DNA from 2 places in the Bacillus pretiosus genome. Region 2 is predicted to be linked to the other one. Evidence: riboswitches for the same ligand, from Rfam matches in the RefSeq annotation. Region 2 holds a riboswitch; the other holds the start of a gene.
The links. Region 2 has a riboswitch for S-adenosylmethionine ahead of ACU8YW_RS01825 (methionine ABC transporter ATP-binding protein). Riboswitches for the same ligand answer to the same signal wherever they lie in the genome.
Positions count from the first base shown of each region.

Region 1: linked by a shared signal. The riboswitch ahead of metI (cystathionine gamma-synthase/O-acetylhomoserine thiolyase) and the one ahead of ACU8YW_RS01825 (methionine ABC transporter ATP-binding protein) in region 2 are both predicted to bind S-adenosylmethionine.

Region 1 covers NZ_CM129593.1:4,124,148-4,135,206, forward strand. The annotation lists gene metH (methionine synthase) at 1-3,391, opposite strand, end outside; gene ACU8YW_RS21250 (bifunctional homocysteine S-methyltransferase/methylenetetrahydrofolate reductase) at 3,391-5,223, opposite strand; SAM riboswitch class I at 5,294-5,403, opposite strand; SAM riboswitch class I at 5,608-5,717, shown strand; gene metI (cystathionine gamma-synthase/O-acetylhomoserine thiolyase) at 5,961-7,073, shown strand; gene metC (cystathionine beta-lyase) at 7,070-8,233, shown strand; gene ACU8YW_RS21265 (cysteine hydrolase family protein) at 8,395-8,907, shown strand; gene ACU8YW_RS21270 (ArsR/SmtB family transcription factor) at 9,341-9,631, shown strand; gene ACU8YW_RS21275 (class I SAM-dependent methyltransferase) at 9,783-10,895, opposite strand; gene ACU8YW_RS21280 (MBL fold metallo-hydrolase) at 10,905-11,059, opposite strand, start outside.
Region 2 covers NZ_CM129593.1:328,966-340,024, forward strand. The annotation lists gene pcrA (DNA helicase PcrA) at 1-465, shown strand, start outside; gene ligA (NAD-dependent DNA ligase LigA) at 481-2,490, shown strand; gene ACU8YW_RS01800 (CamS family sex pheromone protein) at 2,507-3,700, shown strand; gene ACU8YW_RS01805 (TSUP family transporter) at 3,798-4,568, shown strand; gene pruA (L-glutamate gamma-semialdehyde dehydrogenase) at 4,722-6,269, shown strand; gene ACU8YW_RS01815 (hypothetical protein) at 6,464-6,613, shown strand; gene ACU8YW_RS01820 (cysteine hydrolase family protein) at 6,846-7,409, opposite strand; SAM riboswitch class I at 7,652-7,758, shown strand; gene ACU8YW_RS01825 (methionine ABC transporter ATP-binding protein) at 7,882-8,901, shown strand; gene ACU8YW_RS01830 (methionine ABC transporter permease) at 8,891-9,556, shown strand; gene ACU8YW_RS01835 (MetQ/NlpA family ABC transporter substrate-binding protein) at 9,578-10,432, shown strand; gene ACU8YW_RS01840 (HXXEE domain-containing protein) at 10,600-11,059, opposite strand, start outside.

The sequences.
Region 1 (11,059 bases), 1.5 Mb from region 2:
CACTAAAATATCTTGCCTCAGGGTGAGAAAATACCATAGCCGTCACAGATGCTTCTGGCTCCATCATAAATCCTTCTGTTAATGAAATACCTATTTCTTCTGGATGAATAAGGCGAAATAACTTTTCTTGATCCGCAAGTTCTGGACATGCTGGATAACCGAAAGACACTCGTATCCCTCTATATTTCGTACGGAAACGTTCTTCCATCGTCAGTTCTAGTGAATCTGGAATACCCCAGCGATCACGAATGAGCATATGTGTTTTTTCAGCAAGACCTTCTGCTAGTTCAAGCGCTAACGATTGGATCGCATGGCTGCGTAAATAATCACCCTTCGCCTTCCACTCTTCAGCAATGTCCCGAACGCCTTCCCCAACCGTAACAGATAGGAAAGCAACATAGTCCATCTCATCTCCAACTGGTCGTAAATAATCACCTAAAGTACGATATGGTGCTTTTCCTTGTCTTGGGAATGTGAAACGCTCTATAACACGCGTATGATCTTCTGGATCATATATTACAATGTTTTGTCCGTCACTTTGCGCTGGGAAAAATTGATACACCGCTTTCGGTTTTAACCAAAATTGTCCTTCCTGCAATAATTCATCTATTAAATCATTTAATTCGTGTGCTCTCTTATCTCCCTCTCGCAAAAGCTTCTTCACATTTCCTTTTAATCCAAGGTGATGTCCAAGTAGCATTTGTCTATTTAAAAATGGAGCGAGATGTGCAACTGGAATATCACGTAATACAATTCGTTTTGTTGAATCAGGTATCATAACCTCTGCCTTCGCTAATGGCTCAATTACTGCTGGAATTTCTACTTTCTTCTCCTCTTTTTTTACGATATGAAGATGACGCTCTTTTTTATCTTGTTTCATCTTCTCACGCTCTTCTTCTTTTTGAAGCTTATTAATAATATCAAGACCAGTCATCGCATCACTCGCATAACATACGAGCCCTTTATATGATGGTGAAATACGATTTTCTGTAAATTTTCTCGTTAACGCTGCCCCGCCTACAACGATTGGAACATCAATATTTGCAGCTTTTAAATCTTCAGCAGTCGTTACCATTTGTTGCGCTGATTTTACTAATAAACCAGAAAGACCAATAATGTCAGGCTTCTTTTCTTGTACTTCTTGAACAATTCGATCCGAACGAACATTGATTCCTAAATTAATAATCTCATATCCGTTATTCGATAAAATAATTTCAACGAGGTTTTTCCCAATATCATGTACGTCACCTTTAACAGTTGCTAATAATACTTTCCCCTTTTTCGCACTCTCGCTAGATTCCATATGTGGCTCTAAATAGCTTACGGCAGCTTTCATACTTTCAGCACTTTGCAATACTTCGGCAACGATAAGCTCATTATTATTAAATAATCGTCCCACCTCATCCATTCCTGTCATAAGTGGGCCATTAATAATATCCAAAGGTTTTCTTCCTTCTGTAAGTGCAAGGCTTAAATCTTCTTGTAGTCCTTGTTTCGTACCTTCTACAATGTAATTTGCCAGCCTTTCATCAAGAGTTAATGTTTCTTGGGTAACGACATCTTTCTTTTTTGCCGCGCGATAAAAATTTGTAAATTCTTCTAACGTCTCTTGCGTCGTTTCAAAAAGTAGTGCATCAGCAAGACGTTTTTCTTCCTCTGGAATTGACGCATACCGTTCTAATTTTTCCGTATTCACAATTGCGTAATCTAATCCTGCTTTCGTTGCATGGTATAAAAAGACGGAATTTAATACTTCTCGGCCAGCTGGTGGTAAACCAAAAGATATGTTACTTACACCTAAAATCGTTAAACACTCTGGCAAGGCTTCTTTAATAAGGCGAATTCCTTCTATCGTCGCTGCCGCTGAACCAATATATTCTTCATCACCTGTACCTACAGGAAATACAAGTGCATCAAAAATAATATCTGACGGGCGTATACCATATTTCGTCGTCAATAACTCATAACTTCTTTTCGCGATTTCGAGTTTTCGTTCTGCACTAACCGCCATACCATCTTCATCAATTGTTCCTACAACAATAGCAGCACCATATTTCCGAAGAAGCGGCGTCACTTTTTTAAATCGTTCTTCTCCATCTTCTAAATTAATTGAATTAATAACAGCTTTTCCTTGAATATAAGTAAGAGCTCGCTCCATCACATTTTCATCTGTTGAATCAATCATAATTGGTACTTTTAACACTTTCGTAACTTCTGCCAAGAAGTTTTCCATATCTTCTATTTCATCGCGATCAGGATCTGCCATACAAATATCAATAATATGAGCATTTTTCTTCACTTGCGCTCTTGCGACTTCAGCAGCCTCTTCAAATTTCCCTTCTGCTACTAATCGTTTAAATTTACGTGACCCAATAACGTTTGTTCTTTCACCAACAAATAATGGTCTCATAGAGTCATCATATTGAAGTGCCTCTAATCCACTAACCCCGTGTCCAGCTCTTTCGTGGTGTTCACGTGGATTAAGAGAAGCTAACGCGGATTTTATTGCTTTTATATGTTCTGGTGTTGTGCCACAACAACCACCGATAATATTAACCCATCCTTCTTCAGCAAATCGCTTCACTTTTTCAGCGAGAGAAGATGGAGATTCATGATAATGTCCATCTTCATCAGGAAGACCTGCATTTGGATAACAAGAAATGTAACACTCCGACAACTCAGATAGTGAACGAATATGGTCTCTCATAAACTCCGGACCGGTCGCACAGTTTAATCCAACAGATAATGGCTTCATATGTTCTACTGATAAGTAAAAAGCCTCAATTGTTTGCCCGGCCAGAGTCGTTCCCATCGGTTCAATCGTTCCTGAAATCATAATAGGTACAATTTTATTTAGCTCATCAAAAGCTGCTTGAATTCCAATATAAGCAGCCTTCACGTTACGCATATCTTGACTCGTCTCAACGAGTAATACATCTACGTCGCCATTCAATAAGCCTCTAGCCTGCCGTGTATAGGCTTCAATTAATTCTTCAAACGTCACACCACCTGTAACACTAATCGCTTTCGTTGTTGGTCCCATTGCTCCCGCAACATATACTTCCTTCCCGCTTGCTTTGACCGCTTGCTTCGCTAAACGTGCTGCCTTCTCATTTAATTCCTCATCTAAATGAGACAACTCATAATCACTTAATACAATGTTTGTCGCCCCAAATGTATTTGTTTCAATAATATCTGCTCCAGCTTCAATATAAGCTTTATGAATCTTTAAAATGACATCAGGCCTTGTTTCTACTAAATATTCATTACAACCTTCGTACTCTTCTCCTCCGAAATCTTCCGCAGTTAAGTCCTCTTGCTGGATCATTGTTCCCATTGCACCATCTAATATTAAGATGTTATTTTGTAATTTTTCTTCTATACATTTCATCAATTAATACCTTCTTTCACTTCTTGCTTTTCTCTCACATATTTAACAAGATGTTCTGTAATTTCATATTTTAGAAATGGTGTAATAAGATAAATGCCGTTAAAATATTTCATCGCCGCATCGATCAATTCTTGTGAAATGCGAATCCCTTCTTCAATTGCTGCCTCTTTCGTTTCATGTCCATCCATTCTCTCCCTTATTTCTTCAGGTAGAGTAATACCCGGTACCTCAAAATGAAGGAAATCTGCATTCCTTTTACTTATTAATGGCATAATCCCAATAAAAATAGGTTGTTCCAAATGCTTTGTCGCTTCATACACTTCTTCAATTAACGCGATATCATAAATTGGCTGAGTTAAGAAATATTCCGCTCCAGCATCTATTTTCCGTTCCATTCGCTTAACCGCTGCTTTTAAATGTCTTACATGCGGATTAAACGCACCTCCCACTGAAAACCTTGTTGCTGGACCAATTGATTTCCCTAAAATCGAGCGCCCGTCGTTCATTTCTTTAATCATTTTAATGAGCTCAATAGAGGACAAATCATATACAGAAGTGGCACCTGGAAAATCACCAACGCGTGCTGGATCCCCAGTTAAAGCTAACACCTCTTCCATACCTAACGCTGATAGGCCTAGTAAATGAGATTGTAGTCCGATGACGTTATGGTCTCTACACGTTAAGTGCGTCAATACCGGAATATCGTGCTTCGTTAATAATGCCCCCATTGCCATATTCGAGATGCGAGGCGATGCTAATGAATTATCTGCTAGAGTAATAGCATCTGCCCCAGCTCTTTTCAATGCTCTTGCGCCTTCAAAAAATCGCTGCGTATCTAACGTTTTCGGTGGATCTAATTCCACTACTACTGTCGTTTGTTTTTTTGCTTTCTCTGCTAATGTGACATGAGCTTTTGAACGTTTCTCGTGTGTATGAACTACTTTCGGTCTTTGAATCGTATCCTTTTCTATTACAGGTGTAACATTTGCAATTGCACGTTTCATACTTTCAATATGTTCTGGAGTCGTGCCACAACAACCACCTAATAACCGAATACCTTGCTCAATAAATTTCGGTGTCATCGCTTCGAAATAAGCTGGACTTCCCTCATATACGTAACGTCCCTCCACATAATTTGGGAGACCTGCATTCGGATATGCTGACAAGTAGCCATTTTGCGGAATCGATATCATTTTAAAAGCTTCCGTCATGTGAAGTGGCCCTAGTTGACAGTTCAATCCAACGACATTTGCACCGTAATCTAAAAGCTGTTTTAATATTTCATTTACATCATTTCCATTTTGAGTTGTACCTGCCTCATGCAATGCTAATTGAGCTACAATTGGAATATTCGTTTGTTTTCGTAACACCTGAACAGCATGAAGTAATTCAAACTCATCATAGAAAGTTTCTAATAGCAGTCCATCAACCTGTTCTTCTAGTAATGCACTTGCCTGTTCCAGTAACATAAATTCTCTTTCCATATCAGTTGTCGTAACAGCTCCGATATGTTTCATACCACCAATTGTTCCTAAAATTGCATTTCTGTCTGTAACAGATGCTTTCGCCAGTTTTACTGCGGCTCTATTAATTTCAGTAACTTGATTTTCTAAACCATAAATACGTAATTTCGCTTCATTTGCTCCGTACGTATTTGTTTGAATCACATCAGCCCCAGCAGCTACATATTGCTTATGAATCGATATAATTAAATCTGGATCAGATATATTCAATTCTTCAAAACTACTTTGCAAACCATGTGAATGTAATAACGTCCCAACCGCACCATCACCTATTACAATTCCTTTTGATAATAAATCTAGTAATTTCACAAATCTCCCTCATTTCTATCAATATAAAAACCCCCTCTTCACTTTGAAGAGGGGGACATAATTGTTCCTCCTCTTATTATGCAAAACATTCGTTTTGCAGGTATTAGCACCGTTTCAAACATTTCGTTTGAAGGTTGCTGGGTTTCACAGGGCCTTTCCCTCCACCGCTCTCAATAAGAGTTTGTCTTTATTATTTTATTTATGTAGCTAAAAGGAAATACGTTCCCCTTTTAACAATGTTTGTTAATTTTTTAATAAATTTAGCATGCACAAATGCAAAAGTCAATGACACTTGCGGAAAAATAAAAATTATTTAAAATAAAGTTGCAATTCAATTATCTTTTGTTGTAAAGTTAAAAACATAATAAAAATTTCATACGAACATTCTTATCTAGAGAGGTAGAGGGACTGGCCCTATGACGCCTCAGCAACCATTAACATTTGTTAATAAGGTGCTAATTCCAGCAAATTGTGAAAGATTTGACAGATGAGAAGAAGACTCTATTCAAACCGAAAGCCTTCTTCTTTAGAAGGCTTTTTTTATTTTACCCCGCTATTTGAGGGCAGTAAGATTCCCAACTCAAAATTCAGCTGGAACAAAGAAGTTAGGTGGGAATCAACTGCCCGTAAAAGCCCGATTGGTGAGGGCTGATAATCAGTGGGGGATGCCCCCCTCACTTATTAAAGTTTCACTTTACATTCACTTAATTGTTAATTTAAAAAGGAGGAATTTTCACATGTCAACTATTGAAACAAAACTAGCACAAATCGGAAACCGGAGCGAAACTACAACAGGAACTGTTAACCCACCTGTTTATTTTTCAACTGCTTATCGTCATGAAGGAATTGGTAACTCTACTGGCTTTGACTATTCACGAACTGGCAATCCAACTCGTGGTCTTTTAGAGCAGGCAATCGCAGACTTAGAATATGGTGAACAAGGTTATGCCTGTAGTTCAGGGATGGCAGCTGTTCTCCTCGTCCTCTCCCTATTCCGTTCTGGAGACGAACTTATTGTATCCGAAGATTTATACGGGGGCACTTATCGATTATTTTCTGAGCACGAAAAAAAGTGGAATGTTCGATGTAGATACGTAAATACACAATCTATTAAACAAATTGAGCAAGCTATCACAACTGAAACGAAAGCTATTTTCATAGAAACTCCAACTAATCCGTTAATGCAAGTTACTGATATTGCCGCTGTCGCAACTGTAGCGAAAAGACACGGACTACTTCTTATTGTAGACAACACATTCTATACGCCTTATATACAGCAGCCATTAACAGAAGGTGCCAACATTGTACTTCATAGCGCAACGAAATATTTAGGGGGACATAACGATGTCCTAAGCGGACTTGTCGTTGCAAAAGGAAAGGAACTTTGTGAGGAAATCGCTCATTATCATAATGCCTCTGGTGCGGTCTTAAGTCCATTTGACTCATGGCTATTAATTCGTGGTATGAAAACGTTAGCGCTTCGCATGAGACAACATGAAGAAAATGCAAAAGCAGTTGTTGCTTATTTAAATGATGAAGACGGGGTGACAGATGTATTTTATCCTGGAAGAGGTGGCATGATCTCATTTCGTCTGAAAGATGAAACATGGATTAATCCATTCTTACAATCTTTATCCTTAATTACATTTGCTGAAAGTCTTGGTGGTGTTGAAAGTTTAATGACGTATCCAGCAACGCAAACACACGCTGATATTCCTGAAGAAATCAGAACAGCAAACGGTGTATGTAATCGTCTTCTGCGATTTTCCGTTGGCATTGAAAATAGTAACGATTTAATTCAAGACTTAAAGCAAGCCATTAAACTTGTAAAAGAAGGTGTAAGAATATGAGTTATTCTATAGATACACTCTTACTGCACAACCAATATAAACATGACTCACAAACAGGAGCTGTTAACGTTCCCATCTATAATACATCAACATTCCACCAGTTTGATGTAGATACGTTCGGAAAATATGACTATAGTCGCTCTGGTAATCCAACTCGTGAAGCTCTTGAAGATATCATTGCTTTATTAGAAGGAGGAACAAAGGGATTTGCCTTCGCATCAGGAATTGCAGCGATTTCTACTGCATTCCTCCTTCTTTCACAAGGCGATCACGTACTCATTTCAGAAGACGTATATGGAGGAACTTACCGAATTATAACTGAAGTGCTCTCCCGTTACGGTGTGTCACATACATTTGTTGATATGACAAATGTAGAAGAAATAAAGCAAAACATTAAGCCAAACACAAAACTCTTTTATGTGGAAACACCCTCTAATCCACTTTTAAAAGTGACAGATATTTGTGCTGTTTCTAAACTTGCAAAATCTATTGACGCCCTTACTTTTGTTGATAATACATTTTTGACACCACTATTCCAGAAACCACTTGATCTTGGTGCCGATGTCGTTCTTCATAGTGCCACAAAATTCATTGCCGGTCATAGTGATGTTACTGCCGGATTAGCGGTTGTAAAAGATGCCGAACTCGCTCAAAAACTTGGATTTTTACAAAATGCATTCGGCGCTATTTTAGGTCCTCAAGATTGTTCTCTAGTACTTCGCGGTCTAAAAACATTGCATGTACGTCTTGAGCATTCAGCTGCAAACGCCAATAAAATTGCACATTATTTACAAGAGCACACTAAAGTTAAAAATGTCTATTATCCTGGCTTACAAACACATCTTGGATTTGATATTCAACAATCTCAAGCTACATCAGCCGGAGCTGTCCTATCTTTCACTTTACAATCAGAAGACGCACTCCGCCAATTTTTATCAAAAGTAAAATTACCTGTCTTTGCAGTGAGTTTAGGAGCTGTCGAATCGATTCTTTCCTACCCAGCTAAAATGTCACATGCAGCACTGTCGCAAGAAGCTCGTGATGAAAGAGGGATTTCTAATTCATTACTTCGGTTATCTGTCGGCCTTGAAAATGTTGACGATTTAATATCCGATTTTGAAAATGCCCTTTCTTATGTAGAAGAACCTGTCAATGCATAGAACGAACAGAAGATATGAAATTAATTTTTCATATCTTCTGTTTTATGCCATTAAGTATATTTTTTACTTTTCGTATAGTTCATAAAAAAACGAAAGAGCACCATCTATTTCTAAATAATGAATTAATTGATATATTAAGAAGTAAAAAAGGGGCAAAAATAATGGATACTTGTGCAGATGTTTTAATCGTTATCGATTTACAAAATGGAGTATGTTATAGCGAAGAGCATTTATTCGATTTACAAAATTTACTTACAAAAGTAAATAAAAGAATTTCTTCATACAGAAAATCAAATAAACCAATCATTTTTATTCAACATTGTGATGATGATTTAGTACCCGAAAAAGAACTTTGGGCTATTCATGCTGATCTAGATGTTCAGGAACAAGATTTTTTTGTAAGAAAAACACATGCCAATTCATTTTATAAAACAAACTTGAAAGAGATTTTAGAACAATTATCTGTACACCGTATTGAATTTTGTGGTGCCCAAACAGAGTACTGTATGGATGCTACGATTAAATTTTCCCATGGACTAGAATACGAAAACTTCATGGTACAGAAAGCAACCTCTACGTTAAATAATCCATTTATGTCCGCAAAAGAGACAATTGATTTTTATGAAAATATATGGAACTGCAGATTTTTAAAGCTGATAAAAGATGAAATCTAGAATATATAACTAATGTCTTGGTAATTCTAAAATTTATCAGCTATACTCAAATATTTTGTTATCACCATAAAGAAGCTGACTACATTCAGCTTCTTTTCTTTTAACCTGTTTTATATTCTATATATAACATTATAATTCCTTTTTCTTATTATTTTAAAAATTTTGTATATTCATTTGAAAGAATAAGAAAATCATGATAAAATTGTGTTACAAATATATCTATATCTTTCAATTTTTAAAACGCATTAAAATTTTCACCCAAAAATGTCATTTTACAAAACCATGCAAATTTATCTACTTTATTTACATCAGGGTCTCTTTTCTTACAATTTCTTTACTTTAGGACTTTTTTTCTGCAACAACTGTTTTCTTTTCTTTAATTTTTTGGTATGTATAGTATGGTATAACAGCTCACACGGAGGTGGAAAAGAACATGTTAGAAACCTTTCAAAAAGAAATAGAACTATATGAAAGCAATGCAGAATTATTGAAAGTACTTGCTCATCCTGTTCGCTTATGTATTGTAAAAGGATTAATTGAACGTGGTCCAAGCAACGTTTCTACAATGTACACTGGCTTAAATATGCCACAATCTACAATTTCACAGCATTTAGCAAAATTAAAAAGTGCTAAAATCGTTTCCAGTGAAAGAAAAGGATTAGAAATTTATTACAAAGTAGAAAACGAGACAATCATTCAACTCGTTCGCGTATTATTAGGTTAAGAGCTCATAAACAGAGAAAAAGGGCGTATTTTATATTTTTCATCTCATATCTTTAATATAAATATATATCATGAGAGAAAATATATGATGCTACATAATTAAAAAGTCGTATTAAAAAACAAGACACAGAAATATGCTGTGTCTTGTTTTTTTATATTTTTAAATACTGATCCAAGTGTAACTGTTGCATATGTTTCGTATGTATCACAACATCAAATGCACTCCCTAATCCTCCGCTCAAAATCATAGAACGAACTGCACGATTTTGTTTTTGAGTTTCAGAAAAAGGATTTCGATCTTGGTGACCCGTAAGCTGATCTAATATTCCTGCTGCTAACAAAAACTCAGATTGCTTCTTATGCCATACTATATTCATGCCTTGCAGGCTAAACATCTCTTTCAGCTCGTCCCAATGAATATGAGTAGTAAGATCCATTTCACCTGGATGCGCTAAAGGATTACGGATTAACTTATGCTCGTAATATCCTCGTAAACTTCCTTCTTGATGTGCAGGATGCATCCATTCTTCTTTTGTGTATCCATAATCAACGGTAATACATACACCTCGTTGAAACCATTTCGCAATTTCTTCTATATATTCTTCCATCGCAAGTGGCACTTCAAAACGCTGACCTTCAGCAAGATGAATATTATATTTCAATAAGTATCGACCAATACTTTTCTGTAGCGGTCTACATACTTCTGCGAGTTTCCCTTCCTCTGTGTACGTAACACGTACTTCATACAATATTCCATTTCTCTTCTCAATTACTTCAACAGGAAATGCATCAAATAACTCATTCGAAAAAAGAATCCCTTCGAACGATTCTCCCATTTCACTATGCGACGTATAATACGACACATTAGAAAACGAACAAAGATTTTTCTGCTGTAAGTTTCTATGAAAAGGGCTCATTTCAATCATTGAATAGTTTAAATCAATAAAGGTTTCTGGAGATACTTGCTTCCACTCTTGTAAAACATCATAGGCAAACCTTCCTGTTCCCCCACCAATCTCACAAATATTCGGAGCAACTTCACCATTTTCAACAAGACGAATAAAAAATTTAACAAATGTTTTTGCAAAAACAGAGGATACGTTGCTACTTGTAAAAAAATCCCCTTGTCTTCCAATTTTTTCACGTTCCTTCATATAATAGCCATGTCCCTCTGTGTACAATACGAGGTTCATATACGTACTATATGAAATTGAATAATCCTTCTCTTTCTCCATCCATTCTTTTAAAATGAGCTCCATCTCCATACTAGCTCCTTACTGTAAAAATGGATTATTTTCTTTTTCAAAACCAATGCTTGTTTCTGGACCATGTCCACATAGCACCGCTGTTTCATCTGGTAATACAAATAATTTTTCTTCAATACTTCCAATCAATTCAGCAAAACTTCCACCGGGTAAATCTGTTCTTC
Region 2 (11,059 bases):
ATGCAAGAAGAGCGTCGCCTTGCTTATGTAGGTATTACGCGTGCAGAAGAAGAGTTATATTTATCCAATGCACAAATGCGTACTTTATTTGGTAGAACAAGTATGAACGCTGCTTCTCGATTTATTACAGAAATCCCGGCAGAGCTAGTAGAATCGTTAAATGAAACAGCGCCAAAGCGTGAAACTTCGTTTGGTGCAAAAGGCAGAACGACAAGTACAAGTAGAATGACAACTACAACCACAACACGCTCTCGTTCAGCTTTCGCGCGTCCTGCAGCTAAGACGACAGGTGGCGAGCAAATTGGCTGGGCAGTAGGCGATAAAGCTTCCCACCAAAAATGGGGAGTCGGTACAGTTGTCAGTGTAAAAGGTGAAGGTGATGCAAAAGAATTAGATATTGCGTTCCCAAGCCCGATTGGTGTTAAACGTTTGTTAGCAAAATTTGCACCTGTGACGAAACAATAGGAAAGGAATGAGGATATGTCAAAAGAGATAGCAAAACAACGTATAGAAGAACTGCGTGATTTGTTAAATACATTTAACTATCAGTATCACGTATTAGACAATCCTTCTGTTTCTGATGCGGAGTATGACCGTAATATGCAGGAGCTTATAAAATTAGAAGCAGAGAATCCAGAGTTTATGAGTGAAGACTCCCCCTCCATTCGCGTTGGGGGAACGGTTCTTGATATATTTGAAAAAGTAACACATAAGTCACCGATGTTAAGTTTAGGAAATGCATTTAACGAAGGAGATTTACGTGATTTCGACCGACGAGTACGCCAAGGAATTGATGATGCGAATGTAAGATATATATGCGAATTAAAAATTGACGGACTTGCTGTTTCACTTCATTATGAAAAAGGACGCTTCATTCAAGGGGCAACGCGTGGTGATGGTGTAACAGGGGAAGATATTACCCAAAATTTAAAAACAATTAAAGCGATCCCGCTCCGTTTAAATGAAGAAGTAACGTTAGAAGCACGAGGCGAAGCTTATATGCCGAAGCGTTCATTCGTTAAGTTAAATGAAGAAAAAGAGCAAAATGGTGAAGATGTATTTGCGAATCCGCGTAATGCGGCAGCAGGTTCAATACGCCAACTTGATCCAAAAATTGCAGCGAAGCGTAACTTATCTATGTTTGTGTACGGTCTTGCGAATGTAGAAGAAAAAACAATTCCATCACATAGTGAATCGCTTGATTTCTTAGGTGAACTTGGATTCAAAACAAATCCAAATCGGCGTACATGTGAGACAATTGAAGAAGTTATAGCTTATGTAGAAGAATGGCAAGAAAAACGTCCGCATCTTGATTATGAGATTGATGGAATCGTTATAAAAGTAGATGATGTTGCTCTTCAAGAAAGTTTAGGAACTACAGCAAAGAGTCCAAGATGGGCGATTGCTTATAAATTCCCGGCTGAAGAAGTTGTAACAAGATTAACAGGCATTGAATTAAGTGTTGGTCGCACAGGGGTTGTAACACCGACAGCAGAGCTAGAGCCAGTGCGAGTGGCTGGTACTATCGTTCGTCGTGCTTCTTTACATAACGAAGATTTAATTCGTGAAAAGGACATTCGAATTGGTGACTATGTTGTAGTGAAGAAGGCTGGAGATATTATTCCTGAAGTTGTGAACGTTATTTTCGATAAGCGTACTGGTGAGGAAGAAGAATATCATATGCCAACGCATTGCCCAGCATGTGAGAGTGAACTAGTTCGTTTAGAAGAAGAAGTAGCACTTCGTTGTATAAATCCAACTTGTCCAGCTCAAATTCGAGAAGGATTAATTCATTTCGTTTCAAGAAATGCAATGAATATTGATGGACTTGGAGAACGTGTCATTACACAACTCTTTGATGCGGATTATATTCGTACATTTGCTGATTTATATTCGTTGACGAAAGAGCAATTATTACAGCTAGAACGATTCGGTGAAAAATCAGCAACGAATTTAGTACAAGCAATTGAGAATTCTAAAGAAAACTCATTAGAACGATTATTATTTGGTCTTGGTATTCGCCATGTTGGAGCGAAAGCAGCCCGTACATTTGCCGAGCATTTCGAAACGATGGATGCGCTTGTGAAAGCAACGGAAGAAGAACTAAAAGCAATTAATGAAATTGGTGAAAAAATGGCTCAATCCGTCGTGACGTATTTTGATAATGAAGACGTATTAGAGCTATTACAACAATTTAAAGAGTATGGCGTGAATATGGCATACAAAGGCATAAAAATTGCTGATTTACAAAATGTTGAGTCGTACTTCGCAGGAAAAACTGTCGTTTTAACAGGGAAATTAGAAGTTATGGGACGTAGTGAAGCGAAGAAAAAGATTGAGGCATTAGGTGGAAAAGTAACAGGAAGTGTTAGTAAAAGTACGGATTTAGTTGTTGCAGGTGAAGCAGCAGGTTCGAAATTAGCACAAGCAGAGAAGCATAATGTTGAGGTTTGGAATGAAGAGAGGTTCTTACAAGAGCTAAATAAGTAAGAGGTGCAAACTTACCATGAAAAAAATAGCATTAGCGGTATTAAGCCTTGGCCTACTCGTAAGTGGGTGTAGTGCAGGTGCCGATAAAGATGAAAAAGTGGTTGAGAAATCGGGGAAAGCAAAAGAGCAAGCAATCGTTCCGAAGTACGCTATTTCGGATGAATACTATAAGGCGACTATTCCATTTCAAGCAGGAGCTGCACGTGGTTTAGTTGTACAAGGAGTAAGTAATCGTCTTGATATAGATGAATTTGAAACAGGATTAATGCGTATTGCAAAAGAATCCTTTAGTACGAAAGATCATTTCTTTAAAGGTGGAGATGTTCTAGATACTCAAAATGTGCAGATGCTTGTTAAAAGAAAGCGTACAGATGCTGAACAAAAGGAACTAGAGGACAAATTAAAAAAAGATGCAGTTAAATTTCCAAACATTGGGTTAAACCCAGCGTTAGGTGGAGGATCTGAATCATTAGAGGCAAAAAATAAAAAAAATCCAATATATATTTCAAATATTTTAGAGCATGATTATTATGTGAAAAAAGGCGAAACAGATGAGCGCAAAGGCATAGTAGTTGGTTTAGCGATGAACTCGGTTCATTATTACGAGGAAGAGCATGGTTATCCGCGTGAGGCTAAAATTGAGCAAGAAAAAATGGTAGCTGAAGGGAAAAAAATGGCGCAAGAAGTCTTGAAATTTATGCATCAAAAACAGCCTGAAACAAAAAACCTTCCGATAACATTTGCAATTTATCGTCAGGCTCCAAAGGCTTCACTCGTGCCAGGTAACTTTGTTTCTTATGCGAATGTTGAAAAAGGCAGTGAAACGGTTGAGGATTGGAAACAAATTAATGAGAAATATTATTTGTTCCCATCTGAACAAGCGAAAACAGATAATAAACGTGAAGATCTGGCGAGAGTATCGAACTTTAAATCAAAACTAAGCGATTATTTCCAAGGCGACTACACAGCTGTTATCGGTACTGGTATGTATAGAGATGATGAATTAAGAGAAATAAAGCTTGATATTCCTGTCCAGTTTAATGGGAAAGCAGAAATAATTGGTTTTACACAATATGTAGCTGGGCTTGTTATGGAATACTTCCCGAATTATATGAAAGTACAAGTAACGATTAAATCTGTAGAACGTCCAGAAGCGATTATTATACGTGAAGCGAAGCAAGATGAACCATTTGTGAAAATTTTAGATTAAATAGGAGGGCTGTTCCTTTATGGAACGGCTTTTTTTCTTGAGGAATTTTGTTATAATTTAAAATGTTATAAATAATGGGGGGTAAGGGGTAAAGCACATGGACGAATTAAGTTTTCAAGTCATTATTTTATTAATTGCATTCGGCTTTTTAGCAGCTTTTATTGATTCAGTTGTTGGCGGTGGAGGATTAATTTCGCTTCCAGCACTTATGTTTGTTGGTTTACCACCAGCTTCGGCAATTGCAACGAATAAATTAGCTGCAACGATGGGGACGTTTACGAGTGCAGTTTATTTTATTCGATCAGGAAAGGTCGATTTTAAAATTGTAGGAAAGTTAATCCCGTTAACTGTTATAGGAGCGGTCGCAGGCGCTTTAGTAGTAAAGTTTATTCCGCCGGATATTTTACGTCCGTTAGTGCTTGTGATGTTGGTGTTTATTGCCATTTATATTATTGCAAAAAAGGATTGGGGAAGTGTATCTACCTATAAGAAGATGACGAAAAGAAAAACATTAATATTTTTCTTTGTTATTTTAATGATAGGGTTTTACGATGGATTTTTTGGACCAGGGACAGGATCCTTTTTAATTTTTGCATTTTTATTAGTTGGTTTGGATTTTATTCAAGCGGCAGCATCTGGAAAACTTTTGAACTTTGTTAGTAATATCGTATCTTTAATTACTTTTTTATTTTTAGACGTAATTCATTTTGAATACGGTATTATTATGGGATTGTCGATGATTTTTGGCGCTTATTTTGGATCGAAGTTTGCAGTTCAAAAAGGTGTTGGATATGTAAGAACTTTATTTTTGTTAGTAACTATTTTATTGATTGGAAAAAACATTTTGGAATATACTCATATTTTGTAGAGTTATACGTATGTATAACTCTATTTTTTTATTATATTTTAAAAATTAATTAATTTTTAAAATATAAGTCTAGGAATATTTGAATAAATCTAAATTATCGTGTAGAATAATGTTGTAAAATGTAAACGTTTTTCTAAGGGGAGGCTAAAAAGAATGGTAGTAGCATACAAACATGAGCCATTTACAGATTTTTCAGTGGAGGCTAACAAATTAGCGTTTGAAGAAGGTTTAAAGAAAGTAGAATCTTATCTTGGACAAGACTATCCATTAATTATTGGGGGAGAAAAAATCACTACAGAAGACAAAATTGTTTCTGTAAACCCTGCAAATAAAGAGGAACTTGTTGGTCGCGTTTCAAAAGCAAGCCGTGAGTTAGCTGAAAAAGCAATGCAAGTAGCGGATGAAACATTCCAAACTTGGAGAAAATCAAAGCCAGAAATGCGTGCAGACATTTTATTCCGTGCTGCAGCAATCGTTCGTCGCAGAAAGCATGAATTCTCTGCTATTCTTGTAAAAGAAGCAGGTAAACCGTGGAATGAGGCAGATGCTGATACAGCAGAAGCAATCGACTTTATGGAATATTATGGTCGTCAAATGTTAAAATTAAAAGACGGAATTCCAGTAGAAAGCCGTCCAATTGAATATAATCGTTTCTCTTACATTCCATTAGGAGTAGGTGTTATCATTTCTCCTTGGAACTTCCCATTCGCAATTATGGCAGGTATGACAACAGCTGCTTTAGTTTCTGGTAACACAGTATTACTAAAACCAGCTAGTACAACTCCTGTAGTAGCAGCGAAATTCATGGAAGTATTAGAAGAAGCTGGCTTACCAGCTGGCGTAGTAAACTTCGTTCCAGGTAATGGTTCTGAAGTTGGTGACTACTTAGTAGATCACCCTCGTACACGTTTCGTGAGCTTCACTGGATCTCGTGATGTAGGTATCCGTATTTATGAGCGTGCAGCGAAAGTAAACCCAGGCCAAATTTGGTTAAAACGCGTTATCGCTGAAATGGGTGGTAAAGATACAATCGTTGTTGATAAAGAAGCAGATCTTGAATTAGCAGCTAAATCTATCGTAGCATCAGCATTCGGATTCTCAGGACAAAAATGTTCTGCATGTTCTCGTGCAGTAATCCATGAAGATGTATACGATTACGTATTAAATCGTGCTGTTGAATTAACGAAAGAATTAACAGTTGCTAATCCAGCTGTTTTAGGTACAAACATGGGTCCTGTTAATGACCAAGCTGCATTTGATAAAGTGATGAGCTATGTTGCAATTGGTAAAGAAGAAGGTAGAATCTTAACAGGTGGCGAAGGAGACGATTCTAAAGGCTGGTTCATCCAACCAACAATCGTTGCTGACGTTGCAGAAGATGCTCGCTTAATGAAAGAAGAAATCTTCGGACCAGTAGTAGCATTCTGTAAAGCAAAAGACTTTGATCATGCACTTGCAATTGCAAACAATACAGAATACGGTTTAACAGGTGCTGTTGTTACTAATAACCGTGACCATATTGAAAAAGCACGTGAAGAATTCCATGTGGGTAACTTATACTTCAACCGTGGATGTACTGGTGCAATCGTAGGTTACCAACCATTCGGTGGCTTTAACATGTCTGGTACAGACTCTAAAGCTGGTGGCCCTGACTACTTAGCACTTCACATGCAAGCAAAAACTACTTCTGAAACTTTATAAGAAATAGTAGAAGAGATCTTCGCAGTCTGTGAAGATCTCTTTTTTTTTTTTTTTTTTGAAAAAATTTCTATATGTGGATTAAGATAGATATAAGTAGAAAAACTAATAAAGTAATAAGGTTTACTTCAGTAAATAAGGTATATTATATTTGTTGAATAGATTCTCTTTAAAGACAAGAAAAGTAGGTGAACAAAGTGGGGAAATATCAATTGGATTACAAAAGTCAGGTATCTGTGGCAAAGTTTCATGAAAAACAGACGCCTGCCAAATTTGATAAAAAGCAGCAAATTGAAAAATTGCGTGCGGAGTATTTGAAAAAGAAGCAAAAACAAACAGATAAATAATATGTTACGTTTTTGAGAGGAGAAACTAGTTTCAATTACCGTATATTACCATTAGGTAATTAGAACTAGCTAAATCCTATTAATATCGGGATAAACATGTAAATAGAAACAAAACAACGAGAAAAGTTGACTTATTAGTCATATTTTTTAGTATTCATTTTAAGGATTTCCTGTATAATACAATTTGAAAGAAAATCTATGGTTTGACAAGAAACACTCTTTTCGGTTTTGCTCACTGAAGGGAGTGTTTTTTTGTAGCCACAAACTCCTCTGTACTCATTACAGTTGCATATACTCCATTTAAACTAGCCAAAATTGTGTTATGAATATAAACGGCTGGTATAGTAGCATTCTTAAAAGAAAGATCTTTTGTAGCACAAGCATCATGTATAACGGTACATGGAAAGCCGAAATCAAAAGCAGCCCTTACGGTAGCATCAATACACATATGAGTCATCATCCCGCATATGACGACGTGCTCAATGTCTAAACGTTGTAATTGTTCTAGAAGATCAGTTTCGCGAAAACTATTTGGATAATGTTTGAGTATAACGGTTTCTTCTCTAAGTGGACGTACGCTTTCATGAATATGTACACCCTCTGTATTGGGCAGGAAAAAAGTAGCGTCATCTTTTATTGCTACATGTTGGATATGAAAAATAGGTTCGTTTTTCGTTCTAAAGAGTTGTAGCAGCTGACGAGCATATTTGCTTGCTTCTATTGGATTACGCAATTCCATCTTTCCGTGTTGAAAATAATCATTTTGAATATCAACGAGTAAAAGAGCTGTTTTCATATATTTATCTTCCTCCGGTTTCATATTCAAATAATGGTATTCAATTTATAGAGGTGATTCTCCTTTTAAAAAAATATGAAGGAGAAGAATTTTACATAACTTTAAAAAGCAATATTATATTGTGATTTTTTATTTGAAAATTTTAATAGATAAATAATTAATATTTTTCTAAAAAATGTATTGACTCTTATTATTCTGAGTTCTATAATGAGAATTAATTAAACGACAATTAAATCGATACATTCTTATCCAGAGAGGTGGAGGGACTGGCCCTACGATACCTCAGCAACGGGTTTTTTAATACCGTGCTAACTCCAGCAAGCCTTATAAAAGGCTTGGAAGATGAGAAGATGTGACCGAGTACATATAAGTGCTCTCCTTCTTATCTTTATGGTTGATAAGAAGGAGAGCACTTTTTATTTTACCTCGAAAGCTCTACTTCAAGTTTTTACAGCATATAGGAGGGGAAAAAATGATTTCTTTTAACAACGTAAGTAAAGTATATGAATCAGGTGGGCAATCTGTTCATGCGGTGGAGGATGTAACATTATCAGTTGAGAAGGGCGAAATTTTTGGCATTATCGGTTTTAGTGGCGCTGGAAAGAGTACGTTATTACGCCTAGTAAATATGTTAGAGAGACCAACGGCGGGAACGATTTCAATAGATGATAAAGATATTACATCACTATCGACGAAAGAATTACGGAAGCTAAGACAAAGAATCGGGATGATTTTTCAAAGTTTTAATTTATTTAATTCAAGAACAGTGTTTGGGAATATTGCTTATCCATTAAGGTTAGCGAAAGTACCAAAAAATGAGATAAAAGAAAGAGTAAATGAACTGCTAAAGTTTGTAGGATTAGAAGATAAAGCAAACTATTATCCAGAGCAACTATCAGGCGGACAAAAGCAGCGTGTTGGCATTGCAAGAGCACTTGCAACATCGCCAGACATTCTTATATGTGATGAGGCAACATCAGCTTTAGATCCAGAAACAACGACAGAAATTTTGAACTTATTAAAGAAAGTAAATCGAGAATACAATGTAACAATTCTTCTTATTACACATGAAATGCATGTTGTGAAAGAAATTTGTCACCGTGTAGCTGTAATGGAGAAGGGAAAGGTTATTGAAGAAGGAAAACTGTTTGATGTTTTCACACAACCAAAAACAAAGACAACTCAAAACTTTGTACGCTCCATTATTAATGATCATTTACCGGAAAGTGTTCTAGGGAAAATTCAAAATGGTGGACAGATTTATCGCTTAACATTTACTGGGGAAGAGACAGGGCAGCCGGTACTATCATATATCGCGAAAAATTATAACGTCGATGTAAACGTACTGTACGGAAATATTATTGAACTTCAAAATGTGCTATTTGGAAATCTTCTTGTAGAATTGCAAGGTGAACAGAAGGAAATTCAAAAAGCATTACAACATCTAAGACTGCAAGTGCAGCTGAAGGAGGTAGAAGCTCATGCGAGTTGATTGGAGTATATTTTGGCCTCGCATAGTAGATGCGACGGGGGATACCCTCTTAATGGTAATCGTAACCCTTATATTTGCTACAATTCTTGGTATACCCCTAGGTTTACTGTTGTATGTAACGAGGAAAGGAAACTTTTTAGAAAATAAATGGGTCTTTTCTATTCTTAATATCATTATTAATACAATTCGTCCGGTTCCATTCATCATCTTCTTAGTAGCTTTAAGCCCACTAACAAGAAGTGTTATCGGAACGACGATTGGAACAGCAGCAGCAATCTTTCCAATGACGTTAGTTGCGTCAATTGGTATTGCTAGAATGGTTGAAACAAATCTTGTTTCAGTTCCAAAGGGAGTCATTGAAGCAGCTCAAGCGATGGGTGCTTCACCATTTAGAATTGTTTTTGAAATTCTTGTACCAGAAGCGTTAGCGCCATTGATTTTAGGTGTTACGTTTATGACAGTTGGTTTAATTGAATTTTCTGCAGTTGCTGGGCTTGTCGGTGGTGGCGGTCTTGGTGACTTAGCGATGACATATGGTTATCAACGTTTTGATACATCAGTTATGTTCGTAACGGTCGTTTTACTTATTATTCTCGTACAGATAGCTCAAAATTTAGGAAACTACTTTGCGAAAGTCTTTTTACGTAGATCATAAAAAGGAAGAGGGGAAAAGAAAATGAAGAAAATTTTAGCATTTGCATTATCAGCGATTGTAGGAATTTCAGCGTTAAGCGGCTGCTCAAGTGGAGACACGGGGGCAGGAGCAAAAGAGAAAGTAGTTCGCGTTGGCGTAACCGGAACAGATGGAGACGCTTGGGAAATTTTAAAGAAAAAAGCTGAAAAAGAGGGAATTAAAATTAAACTGGTTGAGTTCTCTGATTACACAACGCCAAATAAAGCGTTAGCTGATGGAGATATTGAACTAAACTCATTCCAGCACGTTGCTTTCTTAGAGCAATTTAAAAAAGAGCATAAGTTAGATATTACAGCTGTCGGTACAACGCAAATTGCACCAATGGGCTTATACTCTGAAAAATATAAGAAGGCAAATGAAATTCCAGATGGTTCAGAAATTGCGATTCCAAATGATCCAACGAACCAAGCTCGTGCATTAAAACTTCTTGATGCAGCTGGATTATTAAAGCTTAAGAAAGACTTTGGCTTATTCGGAGATCCAAGTGGCATTGCTGAAAATCCGAAGAAGTTAAAAATTACACCGGTTATCGCACAGCAAACACCTCGTGTATTAAAAGATGTTGCAGCTTCAGTTATTAATAACGGTGTTGCTGGTCAAGCTGGATTAGATCCAGCGAAGGATCCAATTTTCTTAGAAGATCCAAAGAATGAAAATGCGAAGCCATATATTAATATTTTCGCAGCTCGTACAAAAGATAAAGATGATTCAACACTGAAAAAAGTAATTGAACTATATCATTCAAAAGAAGTAACAGATGCAATTAAGAAAGAAACAAATGATGGTTCCATTTCAGTAGATCTTTCACTTGAGGAGCTTGAAAAAATCGTAAAATAATTATCGGGTTTAACGATTAACAGTAGGAACCCCTCCGCTGTTAGCTCGTTCAACATATAATCTACTTAACAAACAAAACCCTAATTCTGTACCTTCCAATTCTGTATAACGTAGAATCCAATGTTTGTTAAGTAGAGTGATGGACCAGGAGTTTTCCTGGTCTTTTTTTATGAATGAAAGTAGCTAGCGAATAGTAAGGTAATCCAAATTATAAAAGGGTAAGCAAATAAGCTAAAAATGAGTGTAATTACGAATTGTTTTTTATGAATGAGGTGTTTTTCGAATGAAAAAAAGAAAATAGAAAAAATCATAATGAAAACGGCTGATATTACGCCAGGATTATATGAACGATAAATGAAAAACAAAATAATATGTTGAACAGAGTTGAAGAATATCGCCCCCTGTATAAAAATAATCCAGTATATAGAAGACAAGAAGTTTAGTTGATATAGAAAGACGATAAGTAAGACAAAGATTGTTAATACGAAAATCGCAATGAAAAATTGTCGGCTTGTTATAAAATAAATTGAAAATTGATTAGCAAGATATTGTGGCATTTGAAAAGATTCTTCAAGGTTATGAACGAAAAATAATAAAGGAATGATCCAGGGTATAATAGTTGAATGT